Regions from separate parts of the Arthrobacter sp. Marseille-P9274 genome, predicted to be linked through region 1. Evidence: riboswitches for the same ligand, from Rfam matches in the RefSeq annotation. Region 1 holds a riboswitch; each other region holds the start of a gene.
What was found. A riboswitch is a leader RNA that binds a small molecule or an ion and turns the genes downstream of it on or off. The one in region 1 is predicted to bind cyclic di-AMP.
Positions count from the first base shown of each region.

Region 2: another riboswitch for cyclic di-AMP. It lies ahead of OC550_RS12140 (LysM peptidoglycan-binding domain-containing C40 family peptidase); the one in region 1 lies ahead of OC550_RS12705 (M23 family metallopeptidase).
Region 3: another riboswitch for cyclic di-AMP. It lies ahead of OC550_RS07395 (hypothetical protein); the one in region 1 lies ahead of OC550_RS12705 (M23 family metallopeptidase).

Region 1 covers NZ_CAMPOV010000001.1:2,738,489-2,748,754, reverse strand. The annotation lists gene OC550_RS12720 (MFS transporter) at 1-40, shown strand, start outside; gene serC (phosphoserine transaminase) at 93-1,226, opposite strand; gene OC550_RS12710 (metal-dependent transcriptional regulator) at 1,489-2,184, shown strand; cyclic di-AMP (ydaO/yuaA leader) riboswitch at 2,305-2,519, shown strand; gene OC550_RS12705 (M23 family metallopeptidase) at 2,524-3,312, shown strand; cyclic di-AMP (ydaO/yuaA leader) riboswitch at 3,634-3,838, shown strand; gene OC550_RS12700 (C40 family peptidase) at 3,843-4,616, shown strand; gene OC550_RS12695 (HNH endonuclease) at 4,893-5,393, shown strand; gene OC550_RS12690 (molybdenum cofactor guanylyltransferase) at 5,393-6,052, shown strand; gene OC550_RS12685 (DUF6457 domain-containing protein) at 6,109-6,408, shown strand; gene OC550_RS12680 (molybdopterin molybdotransferase MoeA) at 6,405-7,601, shown strand; gene fdhD (formate dehydrogenase accessory sulfurtransferase FdhD) at 7,626-8,480, shown strand; gene OC550_RS12670 (FdhF/YdeP family oxidoreductase) at 8,500-10,266, shown strand, end outside.
Region 2 covers NZ_CAMPOV010000001.1:2,618,332-2,628,597, reverse strand. The annotation lists gene OC550_RS12170 (hypothetical protein) at 1-529, opposite strand, end outside; gene OC550_RS12165 (hypothetical protein) at 664-897, shown strand; gene OC550_RS12160 (response regulator transcription factor) at 937-1,635, opposite strand; gene OC550_RS12155 (sensor histidine kinase) at 1,628-2,992, opposite strand; gene OC550_RS12150 (hypothetical protein) at 3,039-3,653, opposite strand; gene OC550_RS12145 (hypothetical protein) at 3,721-4,182, opposite strand; gene OC550_RS12140 (LysM peptidoglycan-binding domain-containing C40 family peptidase) at 4,457-5,326, opposite strand; cyclic di-AMP (ydaO/yuaA leader) riboswitch at 5,330-5,501, opposite strand; gene bioD (dethiobiotin synthase) at 5,561-6,364, opposite strand; gene OC550_RS12130 (cytochrome P450) at 6,361-7,431, opposite strand; gene OC550_RS12125 (8-amino-7-oxononanoate synthase) at 7,428-8,636, opposite strand; gene OC550_RS12120 (adenosylmethionine--8-amino-7-oxononanoate transaminase) at 8,645-9,949, opposite strand; gene bioB (biotin synthase BioB) at 10,032-10,266, opposite strand, start outside.
Region 3 covers NZ_CAMPOV010000001.1:1,621,083-1,631,348, forward strand. The annotation lists gene lysX (bifunctional lysylphosphatidylglycerol synthetase/lysine--tRNA ligase LysX) at 1-1,566, opposite strand, end outside; gene OC550_RS07365 (lipoate--protein ligase family protein) at 1,593-2,345, opposite strand; gene OC550_RS07370 (DUF427 domain-containing protein) at 2,458-2,742, opposite strand; gene OC550_RS07375 (ribonuclease Z) at 2,831-3,733, shown strand; gene OC550_RS07380 (class I SAM-dependent methyltransferase) at 3,809-4,909, opposite strand; gene OC550_RS07385 (hypothetical protein) at 4,939-5,322, opposite strand; gene OC550_RS07390 (helix-turn-helix transcriptional regulator) at 5,437-7,083, opposite strand; gene OC550_RS07395 (hypothetical protein) at 7,259-8,209, opposite strand; cyclic di-AMP (ydaO/yuaA leader) riboswitch at 8,212-8,411, opposite strand; gene OC550_RS07400 (endonuclease/exonuclease/phosphatase family protein) at 8,846-10,266, shown strand, end outside.

The DNA of each region.
Region 1 (10,266 bases):
GTACCTGCCCCAGCGCAGCGGCTCGCAGCGCGGCCCTTAAACGGCTGAAGCGCCCCGTTGCCGGTGCGCTTCAGCCGTTGGTGCGGACGGCGTCAGCCGTTGAGCTGTTCCACGACGTAGTCGATGCACTTGAGCAGTGCGCTGACGTCCTCGGGCTCGATGGCCACGAAGGTGGCGATGCGCAGCTGGTTGCGGCCGAGCTTGCGGTACGGCTCCACATCCACGACGCCGTTGGCGCGCAGCACCTTGGCGACCGCCGCGGCGTCAATGCTCTCGTCGAAATCGACCGTGACGATGACATTGGAGCGGTGCTCGGGGTTGGCCACGTACGGGGTGGTGTTCTTCGACGCCTCGGCCCAGCTGTACACGCGGCCGGCGGAATCCGCGGTCCGCTCGGACGCGAATTTGAGGCCGCCGTTGCCGTTGAGCCACTCGATCTGGTTGTTCAGGGTGACCAGCGTGGCCAAGGCCGGGGTGTTGTAGGTCTGGTTCTTCAGCGAGTTGTCGATCGCCGTGGTCAGGCTCAGGAAGTCCGGCACCCAGCGGTCCGAGGCGCCGATCCGTGCGGCACGCTCCAGCGCGGCGGGGGAGAACAGGCCCAGCCAGATGCCGCCGTCGGAGGCGAAGTTTTTCTGCGGGGAGAAGTAGTAGACGTCGCTCTCGGCCACGTCGACGTCGAGGCCGCCCGCCGCGGACGTCGCGTCGATGAGGACCAGCGCGCCGTCGTCCGCGCCGGCCACCCGCTTGACGGGAGCGGCGACGCCGGTCGAGGTTTCGTTCTGGGCCCAGGCGTAGACGTCCACACCGGCCTCGGCCTGCGGCTCGGGCAGGGAACCCGGCTCAGACTTGATGATCGAGGACTCCGCCAGGAACGGCGCCTTGTTCGTGGCGGCGGCGAACTTCGAGCTGAACTCGCCGAAGGAGAGGTGCTGGGCCTTCTCCTCGACCAGTCCGAAGGCTGCGATGTCCCAGAACGCAGTCGCCCCGCCGATGCCGAGAACCACCTCGTAGCCCTCCGGCGCCTGGAAGAATTCCTGGAGTCCTTCGCGAACGCTGCCGACCAGGTTCTTGACGGGAGCCTGCCGATGGGAAGTGCCCAGCAGGTTGCGGCCGGCCTGCACCACGGCATCGATCTGCTCGGGGCGGACCTTGGAGGGGCCGGCACCGAAGCGACCGTCCTGGGGCAGCAGTTCTGCGGGGATGCTTATGGACTGGTTGTCGCTCATCTGGTCTCTTCCTGGCAGGCTACGGTGTTGACGTGAAGTTCGCCATTGAACGGTCTATATTCTGCCGTACCCTTCGGCCGGCCCGTTAACTGTTAACTACCGGGCGCCAGTCGCGCAGTCTGGAACCGGGGACGCGCGCGAGGCGGGACCCGGTTGACTGTCCAGTGCGGCAAACAGGCTAATCTGGACTGTGGGACAACGACGCCGGTGCGTCGGTTTGAGAAGCGGATTCCCGCCATCTGCGCCGAGGAGCAAGAAATAAGTGACTGATCTCATCGACACCACCGAGATGTATCTGCGGACGATTCTCGAGCTGGAAGAGGAGAACATCGTAGCCCTTCGGGCACGCATCGCCGAGCGGCTGCGCCACTCGGGTCCCACCGTTTCGCAGACCATCGGCCGGATGGAACGGGACGGCCTTGTGGTGGTCTCGGACGACCGCCACCTGGAGCTGACCGAGCACGGGCGCCAGCGGGCGGTCGAGGTCATGCGGAAGCACCGGCTGGCCGAGCGCCTGCTCGCAGACGTGATCGGACTGGAGTGGGCCTACGTGCACGACGAAGCCTGCCGCTGGGAACACGTGATGAGCGAGCGGGTCGAACAGCGTCTCTACGAGCTCCTGGGCCGGCCGAAGGAATCGCCCTACGGCAACCCGATCCCAGGCCTCGAGGCCCTCGGCGGGGAGCCCGCCGCCGAATTTGCCACCGGCATGGTGAACCTCAGCGAGGCCATGCGCGGCTACTCGGCGGAGCAGCGCGTGGTCATCGTCCGGCTGGCCGAGCCGATCCAAGTCGACCCGGAGCTGCTGCTGCAGTTGGAGGAAGGCGGACTCAAGCCGGGCGCCGAACTGCAGTTGGCCACGGTAGGAGAGTACATTTCGGTTCGTGTGCCGGGCATCGAGGGAGCCCTCGAACTTCCCCCGGAAGTCGCGGCGCACATCTTTGTATCCCTGAGCTAAGCCGGCCTTCGCCCTAGCCAGCAACGTTTAAATCCGTTATCCACAAGCTTGGATAACGGATTTATCACTTAGAGCTTTCTGCCCCTATAGTTGTTGCTTGGCGCCGATGCATTGGCGTTACCTGATCCGCAGCCGAACCCTGTCGGCGGACCAGCGTCTGAATCCGACAGGGGCGGAGGACCCACTACCGGCAGCGCCGTTCAGCTGCCTTGGGGTGAAGCCTCGTTTGTGTTCGGCACCTGCCGGTTTATCCGCTGATGCCGCATGCCCAGCGAGGCCGAGTTTCTTCTACTCGAACCCGACAGCTAACTTCGCAGGCTTCCAGGAGAGGGAAGACTGTTGTCAGAACTAAGAGCAACGGGACGGCGCCGTTCGGCCGCCCCCGTACCGGTCCGGCGGCCTCGCACCGCAGCCACCGGCCGCCGCCGCGCCGAGGTTGCAGCATCATCGAAGTCATCGGTCCGTGGTGCCGGCCACAAGGCCGCCGTTGCCGCCGCCGCCTCAGGCCTGGCGCTGACCATTCTGTTGCCGACGACAGCCGGCAATGCCACCCCGGGCCCGGACGTCGCCGAAGCCGCCGGAACGGGCGCCGTCGCGGTTTCCGGACAGCCGGTGACCGCAGCGGCCGGGGTTGAACTGCAGTTCCAGCGGACCGGCCTGAGCAGCACGTTCGACCCGGACGCGAAGCTCGAGCAGGTCATGGTCGCCGCCGGGGAGGACGCCAAACCGATCGGTAGCGAGGGGACGCTCTCGCAGCCGATGGACAGCATGAAGATGACCTCGCCGTTCGGCTTCCGGGTCAACCCCGTTACCGGCTACGCCGGGGAAATGCACACCGGCCAGGACTACGGGGCAGCCTGCGGCAGCCCGGTCTACTCCGCCGCGGGCGGCACCGTGACGGAAGCCGGCTGGGCCGGCGGCTACGGAAACCGCGTCGTGGTAGACCATGGCAACGGCCTGAAGACCACCTACAACCACCTCACCAGCATCAGCGCCAAGACCGGCGACAAGGTCTCCCGCGGCGACCTCCTCGCCCAAAGCGGCACCACGGGGAATTCCACCGGCTGCCACCTCCATTTCGAAGTTGTCGTGAATGGGGACATGGTGGATCCGAAGGGCTGGCTCTAAGCCATTGTCCGGGGCGCGGGATAGGGCGTTAGCCCATTATCGGCAGTAAAACCAAGCCTTTGCGCTTCGGTGTTTAATCTGTGCTGCACAGCTGGTTCCGTCGGCATTCCTCCGAGGTTTTGCCGCCCGCCGACAACTGTGGCGCAATTCACTTTTGATCGATTGTTCCCGCATTTTCCGGACGTCTGATGAAACGTTCCGGTGTGGGATGGAGCCTGTCGTGATCGTTCCGTCGCCGCGTTGTGATCTGAATGTGACTTATCTCCGGGGATCGTATATTCTCTAACTCGTGCCAAATCGCAGACATGATTTGGTGCCTCCGGATGGATTGCCGAGCTCTGCCACCGACCGGGGTCCGTTCGCATAAACATTCGCATGGCAGGGGCGGGGGAACCACTTTGTGGGTTTCAGTTGAAACCCTTGGGGTTAAGTTTTGGGCCATTCCGGATTGTTGACGGAATTCCCATGGCCGGATGACTCCCATCCGAACCCGACAGCTCACCTCGCAGGCATGGGGAGAGGTATTGATCGTGTCTAAGAACACTTCAGTCACGGGTCGCCATCGTGCCGTCCCCGTGCGCACCAGCCCGTTGGAGACGATCTCCAAGGCTGTTTCCTCGAACGCCGGTTCCATGGGCCGCCAGGCTGCCGTCATCGCAGCTGCGTCCGGCTTGGTCCTGACCGTCGGCGTTCCCGCCCAGGCCACCGCGATCCAGCGCGACGCCTCCGTCCAGGCAGCAGCCGCGGCTCCGTCCCGCATCCAGGTCGAGGCCGTCCAGGCCTCCAACGCTGCCGACATCGAGTTCGACCGCCCGAGCATCAGCTCCACGCCGGCACCGGTGGAGGAGCCGGAGCCGGTCGTTGAAGCTGTGTCCGAAGAGGTTGCGCCCGCCGAAGAGGCGCCCGCCGCGGAAGCCCCGGCCCCCAAGACAGAAGAGAAGGCCGCCAAGGCTCCCAAGGCCGACGTTGCCGCCAGCGGCATCGGTGCCGCACTGGTCGCCTCCGCCTACAGCCAGATCGGCGTCTCCCAGGACTGCACCGCGATGGTCGAGAACGCCCTGCGCTCCGCCGGTATCTCCGTCGGTGACCTCGCCCCGGCCCAGTTCTTCGCCTACGGCACCCAGGTCTCCACGCCCCAGCCGGGCGACATGATCTACTACGACGACGCCGGAGCCGGCGTTCCCCACATCGCCATCTACGTGGGTAACGGCCAGGCCATCCACGGCGGCTGGACCGGATACACCACCACCCTCGCCGACGCCTACATCGGCTCGGGCCCGGTCTTCATCCGCCCCAGCGCCTAAGCATCACCGTGAGCCGGCCGGTTCGCACAGCATCCCGGCCGGCCGTCACGAACAAAGGAACGCCGCACCCCAAGGTGCGGCGTTCCCTTGTAAATCGGTAGGGGACAGAAGGTTTAAGCGGCGGCCCGGGAGCCGCGTCGCCGGTCCGGCAGCCAAAAGAATTAGCGCAGCGCCGCGAATTGCGCTTACTCTAACTCTTGTCGGTGACGAATCATCATGGCCGGGCACAGCAGTGATCCCGCTGACCGGACGTGGTCGGACGAACAGGAATGTGCAATGCGCACACTCGTTCTGAACGCTGGATATGAGCCGCTGGCGGTAGTGACCTTCCGCCGGGCGTTGCTCCTTGTGCTCACTGGCAAAGCGAGCGTCATCGCCGAGGACGGGGATCCGGTGGTCGGGCCGAATGACATCCTGGGCCGTCCCTCCGTGATCCTGCTCAACCGCTACATCAAGATCCCGTACCGGCAGGACACCACGGTCACCCGCCGCGGCGTGCTGCGCCGGGACGGCTACCTATGCGCCTACTGCGGCAAGACCGCCAACACGGTGGACCATGTCAAGCCGCGTTCGCGCGGCGGCGAGGACAGTTGGGAGAACCTGGTGGCCTGCTGCCTGCGGTGCAACAACGCCAAGGGGGACCGCACCCTGAACCAGCTGGGCTGGCACCTGCGGATCGTTCCCCGCGCACCCCACGGCACTCATTGGCGGATCCGCGAACTCGACCGGCCCGCCCCGGCCTGGAGCGAGTTCCTGGACCGCAATCCGGCGGCCTGATGGATCGTACCTTCGACGCCGTCATCCTGGCCGGCGGCAGATCCTCGCGCCTGTCCGGCACGCCGAAGGCCCTGCTGCGGCTGGAAGGGAAATCGCTGCTGCTGCGGACCCTGGAAGCCGTCTGCCGCGCCCAGCGGATCGCCGTGGTCGGCCCCGGGGAGCTAGCCGGCGAGCTGGCGACCTTCCGCCGCGGCGCGGGCGCTCCGGAGGCCGTCTTGACCCGGGAGGACCCGCCCTTCGCCGGGCCGGCGGCCGGCATCGCGGCCGGCGTCGCGGCGCTGGACCAGGGAAGCGGAAAGGAGCACGACGGCGGGAGGCCGCGGGGGGCGGGCCTCACCTTGATCCTCGCCTGCGACATGCCCGCCGCCGGCCGGCTGCCCGAACAGCTGCTGGACGCCGTCGCCGCCGCGCCCTCCGCGCGGCTGTGGCTGCCCGTGGACGCCGGCGGAAGGATCCAGCCACTGGCGTGCTGCGCGGACAGCCGTGCGCTCCGGGAAGCACTGGCCCGGTTCACCGCGGCCGACCTGCAGGGACTTTCGGTCCGGAAGCTGATCGCGGACCTGCCCGCGGCCCGGTTCCCGCTGGCCGCCGCAGCTACCGATGACGTGGACACGTGGGAGGACGCCGGGCGCTTTGGCATCGCGCGGCCTGCGCCGTAGCCTGATCTAAAGATCGTGCCTAGCCCCGCCCGCCGGGGAGAACATCGGAGGACCGGATGGCCGCCGTCGAAGAGCAGCTGCAACCTTTTGTCGCCGAACTGCTCGCCGCCCTCGAAATCGAGGACACGCCCATCGACCTTGATTCGGTGCTCAACCTGGCCGGCGTGGCGGCCCACAGTGTGGTCCGGCCCGCGGCCCCGGTGACGACCTTCATCGTCGGCTATGCCGCCGGTTTGGCAGTGGCTACCGGCCAAGCCTCGCCGGAGGCCGCGATGCGCGCGGCGAGCCGGGTGGCAGACGAGGTGGCCCGGCAGCACGGCGGCGCCGGCGGCCCGGACCAGCCCGTGCGGGCGTGAGCGCCGAGCCTGACTCCGTTGCCTGGGCAACGGCCAGGGAGAAAGCCTGGTCGGCCGGCCGCGAAGCTCTTGGACAGGACCCCGCCGGGCCGGCCGAAACCGTCCCGCTGGAGCGGTGCCTGGGCCTGGTCCTCGCCGAGCGGGTGGCCGCGCAGCTGCCGGTTCCGCACTATGCCTCGTCCGCCATGGACGGCTGGACGGTGTCCGGTGCCGGGCCCTGGCTGCTGAAGCCTCCGGGCAGCGCCCTGCGGTCGGGCGAAGCGGCACCGGTTGTCACCGGTGGCCTGATCCCCGAAGGCACGGACGCGGTGCTGCGCAGCGAATACGGCGTGCTCGGAGAGCGGCACGGGCGGCCGCTGCTGGACCGTGCTCCGGGCGTTTCCGGCGAGGAACCCGCGCCCGGCCGGCACATCCGTCCCGCGGGCGAGGAGGCCGCCGCCGGGGACACGGTCGTGCCGGCGGGAACCCGGCTGACGCCGGCCCATCTAGCCATTGCGGCCGTCTGCGGCCACGACGGCCTGCCGGTCCACCCGGCTCCCGAGGTCGCCCTGCTGCTCACCGGCGACGAGGTCGTGACCTCGGGGCTCCCGGCCCCGGGCCACGTCCGCGACACCTTCGGGCCGACGCTGCCGGCCATCGTCTCCGCCCTCGGCGGCAAGCCGTTCCCGCCCCGCCGGCTGCCCGACGATTTTGCTGCGACCCGCGCGGCCATCGATGGCTGCGGGGGCCGCGTCGTCGTGACGACCGGCGGTACCGGGCATTCGCGCGCGGACCATCTCCGCGCCGTGCTGAAGGCGGCGGGCGCGCAGATCCTGGTCCCTTCCATCCGCATGCGCCCGGGCCACCCGGCCCTGCTCGCCCGCCTTGCCGACGGCCGGCTGGTGGTCGGGCTGCCCGGCAATCCGCTGGCGGCCATGATGGCCCTCCTCACCCTCGGCGCGCCGCTGCTCGCAGGCCTGACCGGCCGGCAGCTTCCGCCGCTGGACAGCGTGCAGTCCGGCGCCCGCTTCGCGCCCCTCGAGGGCAGGCACCGGCTCGTCCCGTACGCGCTCGACGAGCAGGGCGCCGTGCCGGCAGACCACGTCGGATCGGCGATGATGCGCGGCCTCGCAGCGGCGGCCGGCGTCGTCGTTGTTCCCCCGGAAGGTGCGCGCCGGGGACAGCAGCTGCCTACCTTGCCGCTGCCGTGGTGACTTAGGCTTGAACCGGAGGAAAACATGGGACGCGTAACGCAGCGCCGGAAGGTGCTCAAACTCAGCCTGGCTGGCCCGCCGCGGCGCCGGGAAGACATCATGGCGGCCGAAGAGCCGCTGGAAATCCGGCTGGGCCGCAAGCCTTTCAGCGTCACGATGCGCACGCCGGGCGACGACTTCGACCTGGTCGCCGGCTTCCTCGTCTCCGAGGGCGTCGTCTGGCAGCCCGAGCAGCTCGGCGCGATGCGGTTCTGCGCCGGCGAGGACGAGGATGGCCGGCAGACCTACAACGTCATCGAGGCGCAGCTGGCCCCGGGCGTGCCGCTGCCGGACACCTCGCTGGAGCGGCATGTATATACCTCCAGTTCCTGCGGGATCTGCGGCACGGCGTCCATCGATGCGGTCACCAAGAATTCGCACTTCGGGCTGGAACCGCCGCCGGAGGGCGGCGGCCTGGCATTGGAGACGCTGCTGGCGCTGCCGGACCAGCTGCGGCGTCGCCAGCAGGTGTTCGAGCGCACCGGGGGAGTGCACGCGGCCGGGCTGTTTACGTTCGACGGCGAACTGCTGTGCCTGCGCGAAGACGTCGGACGACACAATGCGGTGGACAAGGTCATCGGCTGGGCCCTGCGTGAGGGCCGCCTGCCGCTGCGCGGGACGGTGCTGCAGGTCTCGGGCCGGGCCTCGTTCGAACTGGTGCAGAAGGCCTACCTGGCCGGAATTCCGGTGCTCTCCGCGGTGAGTGCGCCGTCCTCGCTCGCCGTCGAACTGGCGGAAGAAACGGGCCTGACCCTCGCCGGCTTCAGCCGCGGTGAGACGGTCAACGTCTACTCGCACCCGGGGCGGCTGGTCCGTGCCGGAGTCGAGATTTCCGTGTGACGGCAGCTACATTAGGTGCATGGCCCGCCCTGCACCTGTAAATGACATCAATGAGAACGAACTCGAAGTCCACGACCCCAAGTCCGCCGCGGCGGGGGTCAAGGCCGTCATGGTCTCGATGGAACGGGGATTCTCCCAAGCCGGCGTGAACCGGACCGTACGCTCCATGCTGCGGGTCAACCAGCACGGGGGCTTCGACTGCCCGGGCTGCGCCTGGCCCGAATCGATCACCGGGGCGCGCAAACCGGCCGAGTTCTGCGAGAACGGCGCCAAGGCCATCGCGGAAGAGAACACCGTGCGCACCGTCGGCCCGGAGTTCTGGGCCGCGCACTCGATCGCCGAGCTGGAAGCGAAGACCGAGTACTGGCTGGGCCACCAGGGCCGCATCAGCGAGCCGGTGATGATCCGCGAGGGCGAGACCCACTACAGCCCCGTGTCCTGGGCCGAGGCGTTTAACGTCATCGGCGAGCACATCAGGTCGACGACGCCGGACCGCTGCGTCTTCTACACCTCCGGCCGGACCGCGAACGAGACGGCGTTCCTGTACCAGCTCTTCGCGCGCTCGCTCGGGACGAACAACCTGCCGGACTGCTCGAACATGTGCCACGAGTCCTCCGGCTCCGCGCTGAACCCGACCATCGGGATCGGCAAGGGCACGGTTTCGCTGGAGGACCTGGGCGAGGCCGAACTGATCTTCGTCGTCGGGCAGAATCCCGGGACGAACCACCCGCGGATGCTCTCGGCGCTGAAGGAATGCCGGGAGAACGGCGGCAAGGTGGTCGCCATCAACCCGCTGCCGGAAGCCGGGCTGCTCAACTTCAAGGATCCCCAGGATCCGGCCAGCCTGCTGCGGGGCGGCGCGCAGATCGCCGACGAATTCCTGCAGGTCAAGGTCGGCGGCGACCTGGCGCTGTTCCAGGCGTTCGGGCACCTGCTGCTCGAGGAAGAGGAACGGGTCCCCGGTTCGGTGGTCGACAAGGCCTTCATCGAAGCGCAGACCGAGGGTTTCGAGGCCTACCGCGAGGCCCGCCGGGAGATCGACTGGGAAGAGACGGAGAGGGCCACCGGGATCTCCCGGATGGAGATCTCCGCAATCGCCGGCATCCTCGCGAAGTCCAAGGCGACCATCATCTGCTGGGCGCTGGGGCTGACCCAGCAGCCGCATTCGGTGGACACGCTGAAGGAGATCATCAACCTCCTGCTCCTGCAGGGCAACTTCGGCAAGCCCGGCGCCGGTGCCTGCCCGGTCCGCGGCCACTCCAACGTCCAGGGCGACCGCACCATGGGCATCTGGGAGAAGCCCAAGGAATGGCTCCTCGAGGCCCTGGACAAGGAATTCGGCATCCAGTCCCCGCGCGAGCACGGCTTCGACTCGACCGAGGCGCTGCAGGCGTTCGAAGAGGACAACGTGGACGTGTTCGTCTCGCTCGGCGGCAACTTCGCGCTCGCCAACGCGGACACGGCGGCACTCGAAGCGGGCATGAAGCGTGCCGGGCTGACCGTGCACATCTCCACCAAGCCCAACCGGTCCCACGTGGTGCACGGCCGCACTTCCATCATCCTGCCCACGCTGGGCCGGACCGACACGGACGACAAGCACCCCAAGGGCGCCCAGTTCCTCTCCGTCGAGGACTCCATGTCCGTGGTCCACTCGACCCGCGGCCGGCTCGCCCCGGTCTCCGACCACCTGCTGGCCGAGCCGGTGATTGTGGCGCGCATGGCGCAGGCTGCCCTGGGCGATGACCACCCGGTGGACTGGCGGGCCATGGCGGAGGACTACGACGTC
Region 2 (10,266 bases), 120 kb from region 1:
CGGTCCGCGCCGAACGCACGGAGGGCAGCGGCCCTGCCACGGCGCCGTCGAGCTCTACCGGCTCCAGCCCGCTGGCGGTCAGGGACCGGACCAGCCGCCCGCTGGCCACGGCGGCGGCCGCGTCCGCATCCGTCATCGCCGCCCGGAGCGTCTGCTCTGCCTCGGTACCGATGGCCTCGCTGACCGGATGTCCGAGTTCCCCGGCCAGCGAACGACCTTCCTTGACGACGGCGGCCAGCACCTGGTGACGCTGCCGGCCGAGCTCCTTCAGCTGCCGAGGATCCAGCTCCTCCTGCGCCTCGCGCAGCGCCGCCCCCAGTTCCAGCACCTGGTCCGTTTCCTCGCGCCGCCGCGCCACCAGCATGTTGACCAGCCAGGCCGCCGCGGACGGTTTCGGAAGCGTCCTGACCTCCTTGGCCAGCTCCTTCTCGCCGGCCGCGGCAAGTTCCTTCGCCTTCGCGTTCCGGGCCGCAGTGAACTCATCGGGCATCAGCGCGTACAGTTCGACGGCGATGGTCACGAGGTCCACGGAGCTCACCTTACCCGCGGGGCCGGCCGAGGACGTTGCAATTGGCGCGACAGCGAGTAAGTTGGCTCGTGCCGGATATGGCAACGGCAGCCGGCGGCTCCGATGGCCGGCGCGATCGAAGAGGGAGCCTGATCATGGCGACTTGCGATACCTGCGGCAACACCTACGACAAGACCTTCACCATCACGAAGGGCTCGGAGACCAAGACCTTCGACAGTTTCGAATGCGCGGTCCAGGCGATGGCGCCGACCTGCGCGCACTGCAGCTGCCGGATCCTGGGCCACGGCGTGGAGGCCGGCGGGCAGATCTTCTGCTGCGCCCACTGTGCGCGCGAATCAGGGCATACGGATCTGGCCGACCGAGCGTAGCTATCCGGGGCCCGGCTCCGCTGACTGCACCAAGAGCTGCTACTGGCCGGGACGGATGAACCCGGACTCGTAGGCGGCGATGACGGCCTGCGTCCGGTCCCGGACACCGAGCTTGGCCAGGATGGAGCCGATGTGGCTCTTAACGGTCTCGATGCCGAGGAACATCAGCGCGGCAATTTCCTGGTTGCTGCAGCCCTCCGCCACGTGCCGCAGGACCTCGGCTTCGCGGGCGCTGAGCCCCGCCCGCGACACGAGGTCCTGCCCGGTGGCTGGTCCGCCCGCCGCAACGCCCTGGCCGCGGGATTGCCTGCCGGCCACGAGTTCGCGCAGCTTGGCCGGGAAGACAATGGACTCGCCCGCCGCCACGGCCCGCACGGTGCGGATGAGCTCGTCGGGGCGAGCACGCTTGAGGAGGAAGCCATCGGCACCGGCCCTGAGTGCGTCATAGACATAGTCGTCGCTCTCGAACGTGGTCAGGATCAGAATCCGCGGCACCCGGTTGAGCCGCTCTGAGTTGGCCACGAGCTGAGCAGTGGCTTCGATGCCGTCCATCCGCGGCATCCGGACGTCCATCATCACGACGTCGGGTTCCAGCTGCCGTACCTGGGTCCAGACCTCCGCGCCGTCGCCGGCTTCGCCGACGACGGCCAGGTCCTCCTCCATGGACAGGATGGCGGACAGGCCGGAGCGGATCAGGGGTTCGTCGTCGGCGAGAAGGATGCGGATCGGGTCACTCATGCGGGTCACTCCTGTTGGCGGCGTTTGCCGCCCGTCTCACGGCCGCGGGCTCAAGTGTCGGGGGAGCGGGAAGCCTGACCTCGAGGATCCACCGCCGGTCAGCCATGGCGGCGTGCGCGGTCCCGCCGACCAGCCGAGCGCGTTCGCGGATGCCGTCGAGGCCGCGGCCCCCGGCGGAGGCCGGAGGGGGAGCCCCGGCAGCGGAGGGGGCGTCCGCAGGTACCGGCGCGGCAGCGGCATCTTGGGTTGAAGCCACAGGCCGCCCGGCCACGGGGTTGCTGAGCCGGACCAGCAGGGTGCCGGCGTCGGCGCGGATCCGGAGCCGGGCCCGCGTCGGGTGCGCGTATTTCAGGGCGTTGGTCAGGCCCTCCTGCAGGATCCGGAGCGCGGCGGCGGAGACGTCCCGGGGGAGTCGGGAGAGCCCCTCGCCGTCGTGATCATGCTCCACCTCCAGGCCCTGGCCGGCGAGACGGGCGAGCACGAGCGGGAGTTCCTCAAGGCCGGCGGCGGGTTCCTCGGGGACGGGCGACCGGAGGATGCCGATGACGCGGTCCAGTTCCGCGAGGGCCGTCCGGCCGGTCTCGGCGACGGCCTGCATGGCGCGAGCCGCTGCCGCGGGATCCCGTGCCAGCAGGCCCTGGGCTGCCGTGGCCTGCAGCGTGGTCACGGTCAGCGCGTGCCCGACCGAATCGTGCAGTTCCCGGGCCAGTCCGTTCCGCCGCGCCTCGTCCCGGGCGCGCTCCTCGTCCAGAACGGCCCGCTCCTTGGGGCTGGGCCCGAGCAGGCCGCGGGCCCAGTGCGGCAGTGCGCTGCCGGTCAACACCGTGAACAACAGCACGGCCAGACCCAGCCCGACCGCCCACAGGGCGGCCGCCGTCGTATCCGCAAAGGGGACGACGGCGGCGGCCACCTCCGCGACGGCCTGCCGCCGCCCTGCGACCCAGGAGAAGGTGATCGAAAGGACCACGGGGCCGGCAACCACCAGGGCGAGCAGCAGCAGGGACCCGGACAACAGGTGGGCCAGGTACCAGGCCGCGCCGCGCCAGGGCCGGCCGAAGCCGGGCCTGCCGGGCAGGGCGGACACGCCCGGCGGGCCGGGCAGGTCCACCGCCAGCAGCTCACGCACGGCCGTGCGCTCGAGTTCACGCGTCACGGACAGCAGCGCGGGGACGGCCAGGAGGACGAAAAGGATCGCGAAGGCGAACGACGCCAGGCCGGCACTCACCGCCGCCAGCTGCGTGGCCCAGATGAACACCGCGAAATACGGCACGGCCAGCAGGGCGCCGATCATCATGAACACAAAGTGCCTGAAGATCAGCCCTGCCCGCCGTGCCATTGGGCGGCGCGACTCGGTCATGGCCCTATTCTTGCCTATCCCGCCGACAGGATGCTCCCGCACCCGGTCAGCCTTCGCGCCCGCAGCGGGGGCAGCCGGTGCGCCGCTTCAGGTAGTAGGCCAGCGTGGCAGCCGCCAGCAGCGGGCCCCACACGACCCAGAGCAGGGTGGGCGCGCCTGTGGCCCAGTTGACCGCATCGAACGGGATGCCGGTGGAGATTCCCGAGGTGAAGATCCTCAGGTAGGTGGCGCCGGCCGGGACAACCACGACGGAGACCAGGCCGGCCGGAATGGCCGCGAGCAGGATCGGCACCCGGCGTCCGCCCAGCCAGGGAATCCAGCGGGGAAAGACCGAACCCCAGCGCTGGATGAGCCCCAGCGTCAGGAGCGTCCCCAGCAGCGCCATCGAGGCCAGGCCGAGGCCGGCGTAGACCATGCCGGTCTCCTGCATCATGGCCAGGAATTCCGGGCTGATCCCGAGCGGGATTCCGGCGGCCCAGGCGAACCGTGTGGCTCCATAGGCCGCGGGAACCGCCGCGGCGGCGAGGGTCACGGGCGTACCCCAGCGGCGGGCGGCGCCGGCGGTGAACCAGCCGAGGCCGCCGTCCCTGCGGCCGCAGCGCAGGCACGCGCCCGAGGACGTGCGGAGGCCGGCGGCGGCGGTCATGCCCCAGAGGGCCATCCCGGCCAGCAGTACGAGCTGGTGCCCAACGATCGGCCAGCCGTAGTCCTCCGGCAGGGCCGCCGGGTCAGTGAAGGCGAGGACCAGCAGGAACGGGACCGTAGCCCAGCATCGTCAGGAGCCGGGTGTCCACGATGAGCAGCAGGACCACAGCGGAATAGAGGACGGCATACCCGGCGGCGGCACCGGCGAGCAGCCGACCCGGGCGCCGGCGTACGTGGACCGCCAGCGCCAGCCCGCCGCCGAGGACGGCGGCGGCGGGCAGCAGGTACCTGAGCACCTCGCCGAGCGGACCGTTCAGCGGGGCCAGTTCCACCGGTACGGCGGGGTCGGCAAGGGGCAGCTTCTGGCCGGAGAGAACGACGGCGAAGGCTGCGGCGGCGTACGCGAATGCGGCTACCGCGGTGGCCAGCGGGGCGGCGGAAAGCATGGCACGCGCGGAGAGGCGGCGGGGCCGTCCGGAGCCGGCGTCCGTCGGCGGACCAGAGGGCGGCAGGGGACCAGGGGATGGTGCGGGTGAAGTAGTCATGGCTTGAGTCTGGCCGCGCGCCGGCCGCCGGAGATCCCCCGGACGGGCGGATCGGCTCCCTCGGAAGGGGGAACCGGAACGCCTGGTCCGCCAGGCGCCGAGGCGATTTCCGGCCACCCCGGGGGAGTGCCGGTTTCCAGCAGCCCGCGGAGGCATGAGCCGTTCCCGGGTTCCGAAGTTAAAAGGAGCCGCCCCGCAGGAATGACTCCTGCGGGGCGGCTCCGTAATCCCGGGACGGCCGATGGGGGAAGGGCCGGCCCGGGAAGCTTTGGCCTTAGCCGGCGGTGTAGTAGCCGTCGACGCTCATCCAGCTGGTCGGGTGGACCAGGGTGCCGTCGCCCGGGTTCAGGGCGCTGACCATCTTGCCGCCGCCGAGGTAGATGCCGATGTGGCTTCCGCCGTTCTGCGACACCAGGTCGCCCGGCTTCGGGTTGCTGGTCGGGGTCAGGGCAGCGGCCTGGGCCTGGCTGGTGCGGGGCAGGTCGATTCCGGCCTGGGCGTAGACCCACTTGGTGAAGCCGGAGCAGTCCCAGCCGGCCGGGGTGTTACCGCCCCAGACGTAGGGGGTGCCGACCATCGACTTGGCGATGCCGGCCAGGCCGGAGGTGGCGGAAGCCGGGGAGATCTCGGCGCTGGCCAGGGAGACGTTCATGCTCCCGGCCGGGGCGGCCTCGACCTGCGGGGCCGGAGCCTCGGCAGCGGGGGCCTCGGCGGCGGGGGCCGGGGCAGCCGGAGCGGCGTCGGCGGCGGCACCGGAGAGGGCGATAACGTCACCGGGGTAGATGACGGAATCCATGCCCAGGCCGTTCGCGGCGAAGACGTCTTCCAGGGCCACGCCGTGCTGGCTGGCGATGGCACCGAGGGTGTCGCCCGGCTTGACGGTGTGGGAGGTGGCGGGGGCCTCGGAAGCAGCGGCTTCGGCGGCACCGGCCGGCGCCACGTAGGCGGCGGAGTGGTCGGGGGCGCTGCCTGCGGCGTTGGCGGCGGGCATGCCCGCACCGAGCATCAGGCCTGCACCGGCGGTGACAACGGCGGCGCCGCGGCCGACCTTGCCAGCGTTGGCGGAAACGGACTTGGTGGCCTCGCTGATGAGGAAGTTGCGGGCCGGAGTAGCGCGGTGGCGCGCCGAATTGTTCGTGAACACAGTTGTGCCTCTCCCAATGCCTACGAGGTGAGCTGTCGGGTTCGGATGGGAGTCACCCGGCCGTGGAGCAGTACGGAACGTACTCCTCGGCTTAACCCCAAGGGCTTCATGGAAGCCCGAAAAACTTGGGTCCCCCGCCTCTGCCAGCGGTTACTGAACGGGGCTCGAATTGTGGTGGCAGAGTTAGGCAATCCACTCGAGCTGGCCGGGTAGGGGCCCGACGCTTCGATAACACTACATAACGGTTTGGTAACCACCAACTCGGATCCGGGCAGTTGTGGACAACGTCACATTCACATTATGTTCATCCACAGTTGGTTCTTGATCGAGCAAGTCGGCCTTGACTAGGGACGATGCTCCCGCCGGTACGGCACCAAGGAAGGGGGTATTAAGACCGTAGAAAAATTTGAGATTGTCCGTTTCAACGGGTTCGGGATCGGACGGCCAGCAGCCGATCACGAGGCCGGCCACCGGCAGCTTTCGGGTACGCAGGGCCTCGAGCGTGAGCAGCGTGTGGTTGAGGGTTCCCAGGCCGCTGCGGACAACGACGATGGTCGCCGAGTCGTCCGGGAAGCAGGCGGCCAGGTCCGCCAGGGTGTGCCCTTCGCCGTCCAGCTCGACCAGCAGCCCGCCGGCGCCCTCGACCAGCACATGGGAGGCCGTTTCGGCCTCGGCCCGGATGCGCCGGACGTGGTCGTCCAGGCCGGGCAGGACCGCCCCTTCCCGGCGCGCGGCCGCGGGCGGGGCCATCGGGTGGAGCAGCCGGACGCCCTCCGAGACCCGGTCCACGCCGGAGAGCCTGCGCACCTCGTCGATGTCGCCGGGCTCATCCGGAGCCACGCCCGTCTGCGCCGGCTTGTAGACCGCCACCGTCCCGTCCCGGTAACCGGACAGGGCTGAGGCAAGCGCCGCCGTCGTCCTGGTCTTGCCCACGCCGGTGTCCGTGCCCGTGACGAAGATGATGCGCGGCAGCCCCCGGATTCCGGTGGCGATGTCCGGGTCGAGGGGCTGTGCGGCGGAGTGTGTAGGGATGGTCATGGGGATTCGGGCTCCTGCCGGACGACGACGGTATGCGGGCTCTGGAAGGACAGCAGGCGCAGCCACGCGGGGTCCCGCCCGTGCAGCCGCACCCTGGGCAGCGCGCGGGCCGTCTCCTCGAGCACCAGCGTGGTCTCCAGCTCGGCCAGCTTCGCGCCGAGGCACCGGTGCAGCCCGTGGCCGAACGCCAGGGAGTAGGCCGTTCCACCCGCGTCGGGTGCGTGGTGGCCGCTGAGTTCCAGCACGATCTCGGCTCCGGCGGGCAGCATGGTGCCGTCCAGCTCGGTGGCGCGGGCGGCGGCGCGGCGCCAGGTATGGACCGATGATTCGGTCGCGAGCACCTGCCGAACCAGGTCCCGGGCGGAACCGCCGGCCGCGAGCAGCTGCCACCGGTCCGGGTGCTGCAGCGTGCGGTAGAGCGTGGTGGCGATCAGCTGGGCGGTCGTTTCCTGCCCGGCGATCACCAGGAAGTAGCCCAGCGAGCAGATTTCGGCGGGCTTGAGGCCCGCGCGATCCAGCACGCCGAACAGCGTGTCCGTGCCCCGGGCGGCGGCGACTTCGCCGCGGAGCCAGGTGTAGAACTCCGCGGCGCTCCCGGCCAGCGCCGGCTGGCGGTCGGCGTCCGGCCAGCCCCAGAACAGTTCCAGCGAGTCGCGGCTCCAGCGCTTCAGCGTGTCCAGATCCGGCAGGCCGGTTCCGATCAGCTCCGCCATCACCACGGGCGGGACGTGCTTGGCGACCACGTCCGCCAGGTCGACCGGCCCGCCGTGCAGCGCCGCTGCGGCCTCGGCGCAGCGCTTTTGCGCCAGCTCGCGCACCCGGGGAGTGACCGCTGCGACCTTCGCGGGGGTGAAGAAGCCGGCGACCAGGCGGCGCACGCGCAGGTGCGCCTCGCCGGTCGCGGAGGCAAGCACCGGCGGCAGCGCGAAGCGGGCGCGGCTGAGGATGCGCAGCGCTGCCGGGGTCAAGGGAACGACGGCGGTGAGCGCGTTAGTCGGGAGGAAATCTTCCGTGCGGCGCATGACCTCGCGGACCTGCGCCGGATCGGTGACGACGTGGAAGTTCATCGGACCGCCTGGGCTGCCTGGACCGCCGGTGCCAGCCCGGCCGCGACCAGCCGGGCCGTGACCAGCTCGGCGGCCCTGCTGGTCTCCTCCGCGGTGAAGTCTGCGCGGGCGGTCAGCCGCAGCCGCGAGATGCCGTCCGGCACGCTGGGCGGCCGGAAGCAGCCCACCAGCACGCCGGCCGCCTCCAGCTCCGCCGCGATGGAGGCGGCGCGCTCCGGATCGCCGCCCGGGACGGACTGCACCGCGCCGGCTGCCTGCGGGACGCCGCAGCCCAGCGCCAGGACGGCGGCGTTCGAGAGGACCCGGCCCGCCAGCTGCGGCTCGGCCGCGATGATCCGGCAGGCCTCCGCCGCCGCGGCCGCCGAGGCCGGGGCCAGCCCGGTGTCGAAGATAAAGCTGCGGGCCGTATTAACCAGATGGCCGCGGAGCGCGCCGGAGCCCAGCACGGCACCGCCCTGGGCGCCGAGCGCCTTGGACAGCGTCGCCGTGAGCACCACGTGGTCGGCTCCGGCCAGCCCTGCGGCATGCACCGCGCCGCGGCCCCCGCCGGCAACCCCGATCCCGTGCGCCTCGTCGACCACCAGCAGGGCGTCGTGCTCTGCGCAGAGCCGGGCAGTTTCGGCCAGGTCGGCGGCGTCGCCGAGCACCGAGTAGATGGACTCGACAACGACGACGGCGCGCGGCTGCGTGCGCGCGGCCAGCATGGTCCGCAGCGCGGCCAGGTCCCCGTGGGGGAAGACTTCGACCGGCGAACGCGAGAGCCGGGCGGCATCGATCAGCGAGGCGTGGCTGTGCTCGTCGCTGAGCAGCAGCGTGCCCGGGCCGCCGAGGGCCGTCAGCACGCCGAGGTTCGCGGCGTAGCCGCTGGAGAAGGCGAGGGCGGCCGGCTGCCCGGTCAGCCGGCACAGTTCGGCCTCGAGTTCGGCGTGGACGGGCAGGGTCCCGGTGACCACGCGAGACGCCCGCGCGCCGGTGCCGTAGCGGTCGATGGCCCCGATCGCCGCAGCCTTCAGCCGCGGGTCCGTCGAGAGGCCCAGGTAGTCGTTGGAGGCGAGGTCGAGTACCGGGCGGGCCGTGGGCCGACTGGCCTCGGGCGGGGCGGAACCCGAGGGCGCCGGGCCCGCGGCGCCGGTCCGGACGGCCGCCTGCCGGACGATCCCGCGCCGGCGCCGCACCCGGGCCTGGTCCTCCAGCCACCGCTGCATGGTGCCCATCAGCCGTGCACCTCTGCAATGGCGGCGGTGATTCCGGCCCCGATGGCGGCGACATCGGCCGCGGAGGAGATGTAGGGCGGCATGGTGTAAACCAAGTCCCGGAACGGGCGGACCCAGACGCCGCGTTCCAGCGCGGCCCGGGTGAGGGCGGAGACGTCCACGGGCCCGTCCAGCTGGACCACGCCGACGGCGCCGAGCACGCGCACCTCGCGCACGGAATCCAGTGCGGCGGCCGGGGCCAGCCCGGCGGCCAGGCTCTGCTCGATCCCGCGGACCTGCTGCCGCCACCCGTTGGCCTCCAGCAGGTCCAGCGATGCGGAGGCGACCGCACAGGCCAGCGGATTCCCCATGAAGGTCGGCCCGTGCAGCAGCGCCCGGAACTCCGAGTCCGTGATGGCCGAGGCGACCCGGGCGGAGCAGAGCACGGCCGCCAGCGTGAGGTAGCCGCCGGTCAGGGCCTTGCCCACGCACATGATGTCCGGCGAGACCCCGGCCCATTCCGCAGCGAAGAGCCGGCCCGTGCGGCCGAAGCCGGTGGCGATCTCGTCGAAGACCAGCAGCAGGCCGTGCTCGTCCGCCACCCGCCGCGCCGCACGCAGGCACTCCGGGGCGTAGGCGAACATGCCGCCGGCACCCTGCAGGACCGGCTCCACGATGATTCCGGCGAGCCCGCCGGCCTGCCGGGCAACGGTCTCCTCGAGCGCGGCGATCCAGCCCGCCACCTCCGCCGCATCGGCGACCAGATCGCCGTCGTTATTCAACCGCGCCGCGGGCGGACGCGGCAGGAACTCCTGCTGCGCCACCAGCCCGGGAAAGGCCGAGTGCATGCCGTCCACCGGATCGCAGACGCTCATGGCCGCAAAGGTGTCACCGTGGTAGCCGCCGCGCAGCGCGAGGAAGCGCTGCCGCTCCGGCCGCCCCGTCGCCGCCTGGTACTGCACGGTGAGCTTGAGCGCCACCTCCACCGAGACCGAGCCGGAGTCGGCGAGGAACACGTGCTCCAGCGGCTGCGGTGCGAGCCGGACCAGCTGCTCGGCCAGCCGCACCGCCGGCTCGTGCGTCAGCCCGCCGAACATGACGTGGCTGAACCGCTCGGACTGCCGCCGCAGCGCCTCGTCCAGCACCGGGTTGCGGTAGCCGTGGATCATGGACCACCACGAGCTCATCGCGTCGACGGCCTCGAAGCGCTCGCCGTCGTCCGCCTGCAGCCGCAGCCGGACGCCGGCGGCGCCCTCGACGGCGTAGGGCGCCGGGCCGTCCAGCGGGGCATAGGGGTGCCAGAGCAGGCCGCGGTCGCGCCGGATGGTTTCGGCGCCGGAAGCCGGCGTAGCGGTAAGAACGGTGCCGGGAACGACGCCGGCGGGGGACTGCACTGCCACGGCGCGCCTAGGCGTTCGGTGCGAGCTGGGTTCCGGCGCCGCGCCGGCGGATCGTGACCGGGGCGACCGCTGGATCGTCAAGGTCCGCCGCTGCCGAGGCGGGCTCGGACGCCGGAGCCGCCGCGCCGCCGTCGTGCTTCTCCTCCGCCGGTACCGCGGCACTGTCCGCGCCGAGCACCACGAAGCCGTTGTCCGAGATCATCTCGAGGTCGGCCTTCGCGGCCTGCCCCTCGCTGGTGAGG
Region 3 (10,266 bases), 1.1 Mb from region 1:
CCCGGCCCCGAGCCGGTCGGCCTCGGCGAACAGCCCGCGGAACATCGCGAAGTTCAAAGAAACCCGGATGATCCCGAGGTTCTTGGCCTGCTCCAGCAGGCGGGCGACCAGCAGTTCGGTCGTCCCGTTGGCGGCCTCCGGCGAGCGCCGCATGAGATCCAGCGACAGCCCGTTCTTCCCCCAGGGCACCAAGGACAGGAGGCCCGTAACGGCACCGTCGGCATGTGCGGTCACGATCAGGCAGCGGCCGTCGGCGGGATCACCCCACCGGTTGAGCGCCATGGAAAAGCCGCGGTCGCTTGCGCTCCCCCGCCACTGGTCCGCCAGCTCCCCCAAGGCAGCCAGTTCTGCCGGCGGCACGTCCGACTGCCGCCGGATCCGGACCTCAAGACCCTCCCGGCGGGCATGGCGTACGGCGCGCCGCACATCGGCCAAGGTCCGGTCCGTCAGCGAGAACCGGTCCGGATACAGGACCGCCTCATCACCGAGCGCCAGGACCCCCAGCCCGGCCGCTGCAAATACCCGGGCCGCCTCTTCCGATGCGCCCACCACGCCCAGTGACCAGCCGAATAGGCGTGCGTGGCGCTTCCATGCCTCAACGGCGGGCGGCCAGGCCGCCCGATTCCCGACCGGATCCCCCGCCGCCAGGCACACCGAGCCAACCACCCTGTAGGCCACGGCGGCGCGCCCGTCCGGAGCGAAGATCAGTTCCTTGTCGCGACGGGTCGCGAAGTAGCCGAGCGCATCGTTGCCGCCGTACTCGGCAAGCAGGGCGCGCAGGGCGATCTCCTGGCCGCTCGTCCAGGCGCCCGGCCTGCGCCCCGAATGCAGGAAGACGAAGACGGTGGCCATGATCGTCACGGCCAGAAGGATCGAAGTCAGCAGCGGGATTCCCTCGGGGATCTGCCGGTGGAAGTTCGGCGCAACCCGCAGGCCCAGGGCCCGCAGCACCGCCGAGCCGAGCACGTCCACGTCACCAACTGTCCTGGTCGCGGCGAGCAGCAGGACGTCAGGCAGCACCACGGACAGCGCCGTTCCGCCGGCCAGGGTCAGGGCCGCCGCCCGTGCAGCGCCGGCCCGCGTCCGCGCCGGGAACGCCGGACGCACCCACCACACGAGCCACAGGGTCAGCAGGGAGGCAACGATCCCGGTGAGCTCGACGGCGGTACCCACGGCGAGCGCTGCTGCGGCCGGTCGGTTACCGGCGTGGCTTTCCCACAGCCCGGCGAGGATAGCCGCCGAGACGATCAGCCCCAGCACGGCGAAGACCGCCAGCAGCATCAGCGCCACGCGGCGGCGCCGCAGAAGCGCGCCGGTGACGAGCGCCAGGACCACGATGGACACGAGGGAGGGCGTCAGCGGAATGTTGAGCGCCCCGAACACCACCACCACCGGCAGCCGCGACGGTAATCCCGCGAGCCGGGCCAGCCAGAGGACGACGGCGGTCAGCATCGCCACCGCGTAGAGCCAGGTCAGGATCCGGGCCCAGCGCTCCTGCGCCGGCGTGGGCCCCGGACGACGGTGCCTGCGCCCGCCGGACCGCTTCGGGGAGATCCACCGACCCATGTTCCACCGTCCCGCCGCTCCGGGTCCTAGTCTCCCGGCCGTCCGGTCCGATCCAGCAGCACCCGGAAGCCGGACTCCTCGGGTTCCCAATCAGCGCGGTACCGGGCCAGCACGGCGCGCTCGACCGCCTCCACCCGGATACCGGGAACCAGGTCGTCCGCGGCGCCCGCGGTCGCGGGATCCCATTCCAGCCCCAGCGCGTCGTACGCTTGGACCAGCACCTCCCGCAGGGGCCCGGAGTCCTCCACCACGATCACGGAGGAGAACAGCCAGGCCCCCGAGACGACCCGCTGGGCGGTACCCACGAGTTTGACCCGAGCACCGCCGTCGTACCCGGGGACCCCGTGCACGCTGTACTCCCCCGGACAGTACTCGCCCGGAATCTCACCCATGCCGGCGGTCACGCCGGCATCCCGCAGCGCCGCCGCCAGCAATTCGCCGAAGTAAGCGAAGCGGTGCCGGGACGCGGCGATGGCGTCGGCTTCCGGCTGGACATGGTCGATGACCAGGCACCCCCGGTGGTACGCCGCCGCGCGTCCCCCGGCCTTGCGCACCAGCGGCTCGAACCCCAGCGCACGGCAGTGCTCGGCGGCTTCGGCGAAGCCGGGCAAATGGGTATCGCGCTGGCCGAAGGCTACACTTGGCGCCGGCCGGTAGATCCGCACCGTCGCCCCCAGCCGGCCGGCCTTGGCCGCCTGCAGCATCCGCAGCCCGTAATCCAGGTCCTCCGCCGCGCCGAAGGACGTATCCTGCCGGATCCACGACAGCGAGCGGCGCAACTCTCCCGGCCACGCCGCGCCCGATCCGGAGGGCAAGGCTGTGGACGCCGCCGGGCTGGAGGTGCCTCCGAGGGACGCCTCCGGCCGCTTCGCCGCGCCGCCGGCCGCCAATTCAGTCGCCAACCGTCACTCCGCGCCAGAAGGCCACCCGGCCTCGGATCTTTTCGGCCTCCGGGGTGGTCAGCGGGTAGTACCACGCCGCATCCTGGTTGCGCTCGCCGTCAACGTCGAGCGAGTAGTAGTGGGCCGTGCCCTTCCAGCCGCACTCCGAGTGGTGGCTGCTGGGGACCAGGTATTCGTCCTTGACGCTGTCGCGCGGGAAGTAGTGGTTGCCTTCAACCACCAGGGTGTCCTCGGATTCGGCGATCACCGCGCCGCGCCATACTGCCCTGACCATGTTCTTCTCCCTCGTGCCGCCTCGGGCCGTTCCTACCAGTAAACCGGTAACGTCCCGCAGCCGCCAATCACATGGCACACTCGGTGGCATGCGCGAACTGATCGTTCTCGGTACAGCGTCGCAGGTCCCCACGAGGACGCGGAACCACAACGGCTACCTGCTGCTCTGGGACGGCGAAGGCCTGCTCTTCGACCCGGGCGAGGGGACGCAGCGGCAGATGATCCATGCCGGCGTCTCGGCCACCCGGATCACGCGGATCTGCCTCACCCACGTCCATGGCGACCACTGTTACGGCCTGCCCGGCGTGCTCTCCCGCATGGCCCTGGACGGCGTGCCGCACCCCGTCTATCTGCACTATCCGGCCTCGGGCGAGGAGGTGGTCCGTGCCCTCGTCTCCGTCGCCTCCCCGGGCATCGACCTTCGGCTCTGCCCGCACGGCTCCCCCGGTCCCATCGCGGCCGGGCTCGAGGTCCGCGAGCTGCGGCACCGGATCGAGACCTACGGCTACCGCCTCAACGAACCCGACGGCCACACCCTGCTGCCCAAGCGCCTCGCCGCGGCCGGCATCGCCGGGCCCGACATAGGCCGGCTCCAGCGCGAGGGCAGCCTCGATGGCGTGCGCCTGGCGGACGTGAGCGTGTACCGTCCCGGCCAGCGCTTCGCCTTCATCATGGACACCGCCCTGTGCCCCGGCGCCGAAGAACTGGCCGACGGCACGGACCTGCTCGTCACCGAGTCCACCTTTAACGACGACGACGAGGGGCTCGCCTCGCAGTACCGCCACCTCACCGCCGGCCAGGCAGGCTCGCTGGCGGGCTCCGGCGGCGCGGGCGTGCTCGTGCTGACACACTTCTCCTCCCGCTACGGGGACGACACATCAGCCCTGGCGGAACAGGCCCGTGCCCGAGCCGGCGGAACCGCGGTCCTCGCGGCGAAGGACCTGGACAGGATCAGGTTCCCGAAGCGGCGACACGTCCTGCCCCGGGGCTGAGCACGGTGAGGCGGCGGGAGCCCCTGAGGCACCGGGGCTCCCGCCGTCTGGAATGACCGGCATGGACTGCGAGCGCTATAGCCTTGCGACGAAGTATGCGTTGAACGGATCCGACTCGATCTCCTTGGCCTCGACCTGGCCGAAGCCAGCGTCCGACAGCATGGACAGCGCCAGCTGCCGGCCCCAGACGGTGCCCAGCCCGTCGCCGTCGAGCCCGAGCGAAACGCTCATGCAGTGGAACATCGAAATGGCATACAGGTAGCTGCCCCACGGGAGGGCGGCATTGTCCTCGACGTAGCTGGAGGCCTTGATGTCTACCAGCAGGAACACGCCGCCGGGCCGCAGCGCTTTGCGGATGTTCGTGAGCACCTGGGCCGGATGCGCCTGGTCATGGATCGCGTCGAAGGCTGTCACCGCGTCGAAGGCCTGCTCCCGGTCCAGGGCGGCCACGTCCAGCACCTCGAAGGACGCGTTCGCCAGGCCCATCCGGCCGGCTTCCGCGCGGGCGGCCTCGATGGCGTTCCCGGAAAAGTCGTAGCCGGTGAACCTGCTGGCCGGGAAGGCGCTGGCCATCAGGTTGATCGCATGGCCGCTGCCGCACCCGATGTCGCACAGGTCGATGCCGCGGGCCAGGCGTTGTGGAAGCTCCGGCGCGAGCGGCAGGATGACGTCCAGCAGGGCCGCGTCGTGGACTGCCGCACTGGTCTCCGCCATATTGCGGTGGAAGTGCGGGTAATCGCCGTAGGCCAGCCCGCCGCCGCGGTGGAAGCGGTCGATGATCTTCTGTTCCACCTCGCCCATCATGGAGATATGCTGCATCAGCAGTGCCATGTTGTTCGGCCCCGCGGCCCTGGTCAGGACGGCCGCCTGTTCCCGGGGCAGCCGATAAGTTCGGCCGGCGACGTCGTACCGGACTACCCCCGCCGCAGTCATGCCGCCCAGCCACTCCCGCACGTAACGTTCGTCCAGGCCGCGCGCGTCGGCGATTTGCCGACTAGTCGCCGGCGGCAGCTGCGCGAGCGTCTCGAACAGGCCGGTCTGGTGCCCGACACTCGTGAGCAGGGCGATCGCAGCCTTGTTGAGGATCTCCAAGTAGCTTCCCGCGGCGGCAGCCACCGCCGCGGGGTCAAGTCCGCTCCGGAGCTCCTCAAGGGTTGTTTCCTGATCGATGGTCATGGTTCTTTCCTTTACTGTAAGGACCTGCGTTACGGGACCAAGGTCCCGGAGGCAGTGGACTGCCGGAGTTCGGACAAGGCCTCGGTGCCCTGCCGCGGCAGCCCTTCTTCCTGTCCGGTGCGCGGCGGACGCAGCTGCCGCCGGGCCGCGAGCGCACCGTGGCGCAGGTACATGGCCAGCATGAAGGCGGTCGAAAGGATGTAGAAACCGTGCAGCGCCCAGATGGGACCGGCCGGGAGGCTGTATACGTAGACGGCATAGACGACGTTCCCCGTGTTGCTCAGCAACAGGTTCCCCAGGCTGTAGGACGCCAGGTCGCGGGTCCGCACCGCCTTGACGATCATGGGCATGACGCTGCCGGCAAAAATGACGGTAGAGACACCGCCGGCCAGGATCGCCAGATCGATATCCATCACTGCTGCTCCTTCACGCTGTGTGCACTTGCTGTGCACCATCAACGCTACGGAGCGGCCGAAACCGGCGCGTCGGGAGGATGCACCATTCCTCCGGCCGCGGGATGGCTCATTTCATGCAGGGCCGGCCGGCCTGCGGGCGCCCGCGGACTGCAGACCGTGCTCATGGGCCCAGGCGGCGGCCGCGGTCCGGGACGATACCCCGAGCTTGGCGAAGATGTTGGCCAGGTGCCGCCCGACGGTCTTCTGGCTGATGAACAGCGTCTGGGCCGTGTCCTTGTTGCTGGCCCCCGAAGCGATCAGTGCCAGCACAACGGCTTCCCGTTCGGTCAGGCCTCCGGGCAGCGGGGTCCGGTCGAAGCGCCGGATGTCAGGCGCCGCACCGAGTTCCCGGTAGATTGCGAGCGCCGTGGCCTCGTCGGCGTCGGCCACGGCCGGCTGCGACATGCCGCGGTGTGCCCGGGCGGACAACTCGTAGAGCCTGGCCGTCTCATACCGGGCCTGCAGTGCGCGGTATCCGGCGGCCGCGGACTGCAGCACGGGCAGGGCGTGCGCAAAGTCTGCCGCGTCGATCAGCACTTCCGCCCTGGCGTGGCCGGCCCACGCGCGGAAGCAGGCCGTGCCGAACTCGGCCGCCGTTTCCTCCAGCTGGGTGCAGAACCGCTCCGCTTCATCCCGCAGCCCCCTGGCCAGGGCGATGCAAACCGCCGACTCAAGCAAGCGCGCACAGGCCAGCCGGTCCCGGCCGCTCAGCGCCGAGCACAGCCCTGCCCAGGCCGCGTCGCTGTGCCCCGCCGCCTGCTGCAGCAGGGACTCCCCCGGCTGCGGTTCGGTGCCCAGCTCCCGGGCGCGGGCGTAGGCTGCCTGCGCTCCGCCGGTATCGCCGCGGAGCCGCCGGAGCTCGCCCAGCTGATAGAAGGCCTCGCCCGCCACCCAGTTGTTCCGGCCGACCAGCTCGGCGCCGCTGCGCTCGATGGCCTCCTCCGCCTCGCCCCAGCGGCCTTCCACACTGAGCAGCTGCAGCCGGTGGATGCGGCAGATGCCCGAGTAGACCACTTCCCCGTGGAACTGCTGGCACCACTGCTCCGTGGCACGGGTCCAGGCGCTCATGCGCGGCAGGTCGCCCAGTTCATGGCAGGCGTGGATCACCGTGCAGTAGATGTCGCCGGCCCATTCCGGCGGGATCATTCCGGCGAGCACCGGCAGCATTGCCTCATCCAGCTGCGCGAAACCGGACGCCGTCCTACCTGCGCGCAGATCGACCAGCCCGGACAGCACCAGCCCGAACGAGGTCAGCTCCGGTGCGCGGTGCCGGCGGGCCAGCTCCTGCAGCCTTGCCGCGGCCTGCGCTGCCGGTCCGTCGGGGCTGAAGTCGAAGGCAATCGAGGCGTCCAGGTACAGCAGGTAGCCCTGCGCCGGCCCCTCCGGCATGTCGGCCAAGATCCGTCGGGCCCGGCTGGCCCAGCCGGAGGCAATGACGAGGTCGCCCCGGATGAACCACAGCAGGCCCAGGTTCAAGGCCTTCATTGCCGCCTCGGCCGGCTCGCCGTCGTCCAGGAAGCGGTGGTACACCACCTCGGACAACGACAGCGATTCCCGGACCTCCCCCACCCACCAGGCGGCGCTGCCCAGCAGGCCAAGGTCCTGTGCAGACAGTCCGGAGAGCTCCTTGGCATGCGCTAAATCCCGGTGGGCGGCATACCAATCCCCGCGGGCGTACGCCGCCCGCGCTGTGTCGAGCAGTGCGTTGAAATTGTCCATGTTCGGACTCCATCTCAACGGTAGTCCCGGACGCGGGCATCGGTCGAGCGGCCGCCCTGCACCCGCATCTTAAGCAAGTACGACGACGGAACATGAGTTCCGCCGTCGTACTTCCGCCGCAGGTCCCGAGGCATGGCCCCGCCGGATCCTGGCAGCGAACCGTCATCAGGTCCGGCTAGCGGCTGCGTTCTTCATCGCGCCCGTCCAGGTGCGATCGGATCCAGCGCCAGTTCGGGTCGTCGACCGTCTCGCCGCGCACTGCCCGAAGCTTCCGCAGCGCTTCGTCGGCCGCTGCCTTGCCGGTACCGAACGACGGCGCGGGCACGGGGAGAATACTCGGGTCGGCCGTTCCGGTGGACGGAATCGGCTCCGCGGTCACGGACGTCCTCGCGCGCACGCTGCGTTCGGCCGGCTGGGTCCGTTCAGGCACGGACCGTTCAGTGGGGGTGGCGGATGCGCTGGGGCGGGGGCTCGCCAGGGCGGACGACGGCGTTCCGGCCGTGACCGTCGAGTCCGGCGTCGCGGTCGGGGCTGCCGTCGCGGTCGGGGCTGCCGTGCCTGCCTTGGCCGAGCCGGTCGCGGGGGCGGCCGTGTCCGGGGTCGAGCCGGTGGCCGGCGCGCCCGCAGCCTTCGACGTGCCCGCCGCCGCTGTACCGTCGCTGGTCGGGACGGGAGCCGCTTCCTCGGCCGGGCCAGCCTCTCCGGCGGCCGGCAGCTGCGGAGGGACGGCGCCGGTGGTCGGCTGCGCGCTGCCCTCGGCGGGGAGCGAGGCCGCCCCGGTCGAAGCCGCCCCGGTCAAAGCCGCCTTGCTGTCGACCGTGGGGCGGTCGTAGGCGGGCGTCGTGCTGCTGGTCGACGCCGCTACCGACCCCGTCGTCGTGAACGTCTTGGTTTCCGAATGGCTGCCCGCGGCGTCCGGTTCCGCCGGCTGGATCAGCGGAAGGACAACGGCGGCCGCCAAGCCGGTGGCGACGGCGGCAATGCCGGTGAACGCCACCGGTTTCCTAACGGCGGAAACCGAAGCCGCAGAGGAGGCTGCGGCGGCGCTGCGGCGGCCACGGGAGCGGCCGCCGGGCGGAACCGCGGAGCCGGCACGCCGGCGTCCGCGCGATGAGTGAATCTTCACGGGAATCCTCTCTACACGCCTGAGAAGTTAGCTGTCGGATTCGAGAGAGAGAGCATCCCGGCACGGCCGCCGCACAACAGGACGCTGCTTCGGCTGGCCGCACTTCACCCCAAGGCGCCGATGGCGCCGATGATGGTTCCTCCACCTCTGCCAGTGCAATTGAACGGACAGGTACGCTGGCAGAGTTCGGCGTGCGCACCAGGCCATGAGCCCATCCGGGGCATGGCGCCATCTAACGTATCCGCCGCGGATGAATCGTTACAAACCCGTGACATGTGTTCCTGCTCACGCACGCCCTGAGCAGGCAAAACGGTCGATCGCGTGCCGTAGGGAACGGTTCCTTCCCCCTAGCCTCAGGCCTCGGCACAGAGAAGCGCTCCGGGCAGGCTTCGTCCGGCTCCGGGCCGTTGCGCCCGCCGGATGGGATTACGCCGAGAGCACCGTCCGACAAGCCTTAGCCCTTTTCTTGCCATGCGTGGCCGGACTGCGGTGACCTTCCAGCGCCATTGCGGCCCTACCGCTGCGGTGAATCGTTTCGCAAAACGGTCTTTGGCCGTCATACTTTTCGCGGGGGAAGGCTTCGGGGGTTTCGACGCATGTCTCCTGTTAGAGATCACGCACTCGCCCAGGAGCATCATGAAGTCCACTCCCCTGCGCCGCGCCGCGGCCGCCCTCCTCGCCGCATCCCTGCTCGGCGCCTTCGTCCCCGGCACCGCCGTGGCGGCCCCCGCCCAGGTGCAGGTGGCAGCCAGCCTGGACAGGCCCGAACTGGCCTCTGCCGGCTACACCGGCTTCACCCTGGCCTGGGATGCTGTGTCCGGGGCCAACCGGTACGAGGTCCGCTATTCCATACGCTCCGACATGGCCGGCGCGCCGGTCATCGAGAAGGTCAACAGCCGCTACCTCGGCGACCTGGAGGACGCAACTACCTACTACATCCAGTACCGGGCGTTGTACCGCGAGCCCGGCAGCGACTACGGCGAATACGTCCGCTCCGCCTGGTCCCCGAGCCTGAAGGCGACCACGCAGGCCAACTACCCCGGCGCGTTCACCCCGCTGAAGGCATCGGGTGGGCAGGACAGCATCACGGTCTCCTGGAACCGGACCGCGGACACCACGCACTACACCGTGAAGATCGCCGACAACATGGCCATGACCTTGCGGCCGCGGACCTTCTCCAACATCACGGGCACCAGCCTGAAGATCACGAAGCTCACGCACGGCTCCCGGTCGTCGATGCCGAGCTTCATCCGGGTGTACGCGCACAACAAGACCTATAAGACCCGGCCCTCGGTCCGGCTGACCGCGTACCCGGCAGCGCCTGCCGTTGGCGGCAGCGAGCCGCTGAGCGTGGCCAGCCAAAACCTGATGTGCGCCAGCTGCAAGGTCACAGGCGCCCCGCACTGGAACACCCGCAAGCTCACGCACCTGAAGACCATCAAGGCCAAGAACCCGGACGTGCTCCTGCTCCAGGAGGCCATGAACGTCAACATCCCGGGCACCGCCAACACCAAGGCCATGACAGACTTCCAAGCCCGGCTGAAGACCATCGGCTACGCCCTGGACCGTACGCCGGAGAAGGCAGGCACCAAGCACTACTGGAACCGGATCGCGTACAAGGGCTCCAAATACACCCTTGTGAAGCGCGGCACCTTCGCCCTGCCGACCCCGGCAGGCCAGGACCGCCGCGGCGCCGCCTGGGTGGCGCTGAAATCGAAGAAGACCGGCAAGATCTTCTACGCGCTGTCCTTCCACGCCGACCCGAAGCTGCCGCTGACCGGCTCGGTGTCCAAGACCGCGGTCATGCAGACCATTGACCGGCAGATGAATGCAATCAACACCCGCAACCGTGCCGTGATCGTCGGCGGGGACATGAACAGCAGCTTCTACCAGCTGCCCTCCAACGCCCCGCACGAGGCCTTCATCAAGGCCGGCTGGACCGACACCGCTTCCTCGGCCGCCAAGACCGACTTCCTCTACCCGACGACCAACGGCTACCGGAAGCAGCAGACTTCGACGTTCGGGCGCATCGACTACGTCTTCACGAAGAACATCGC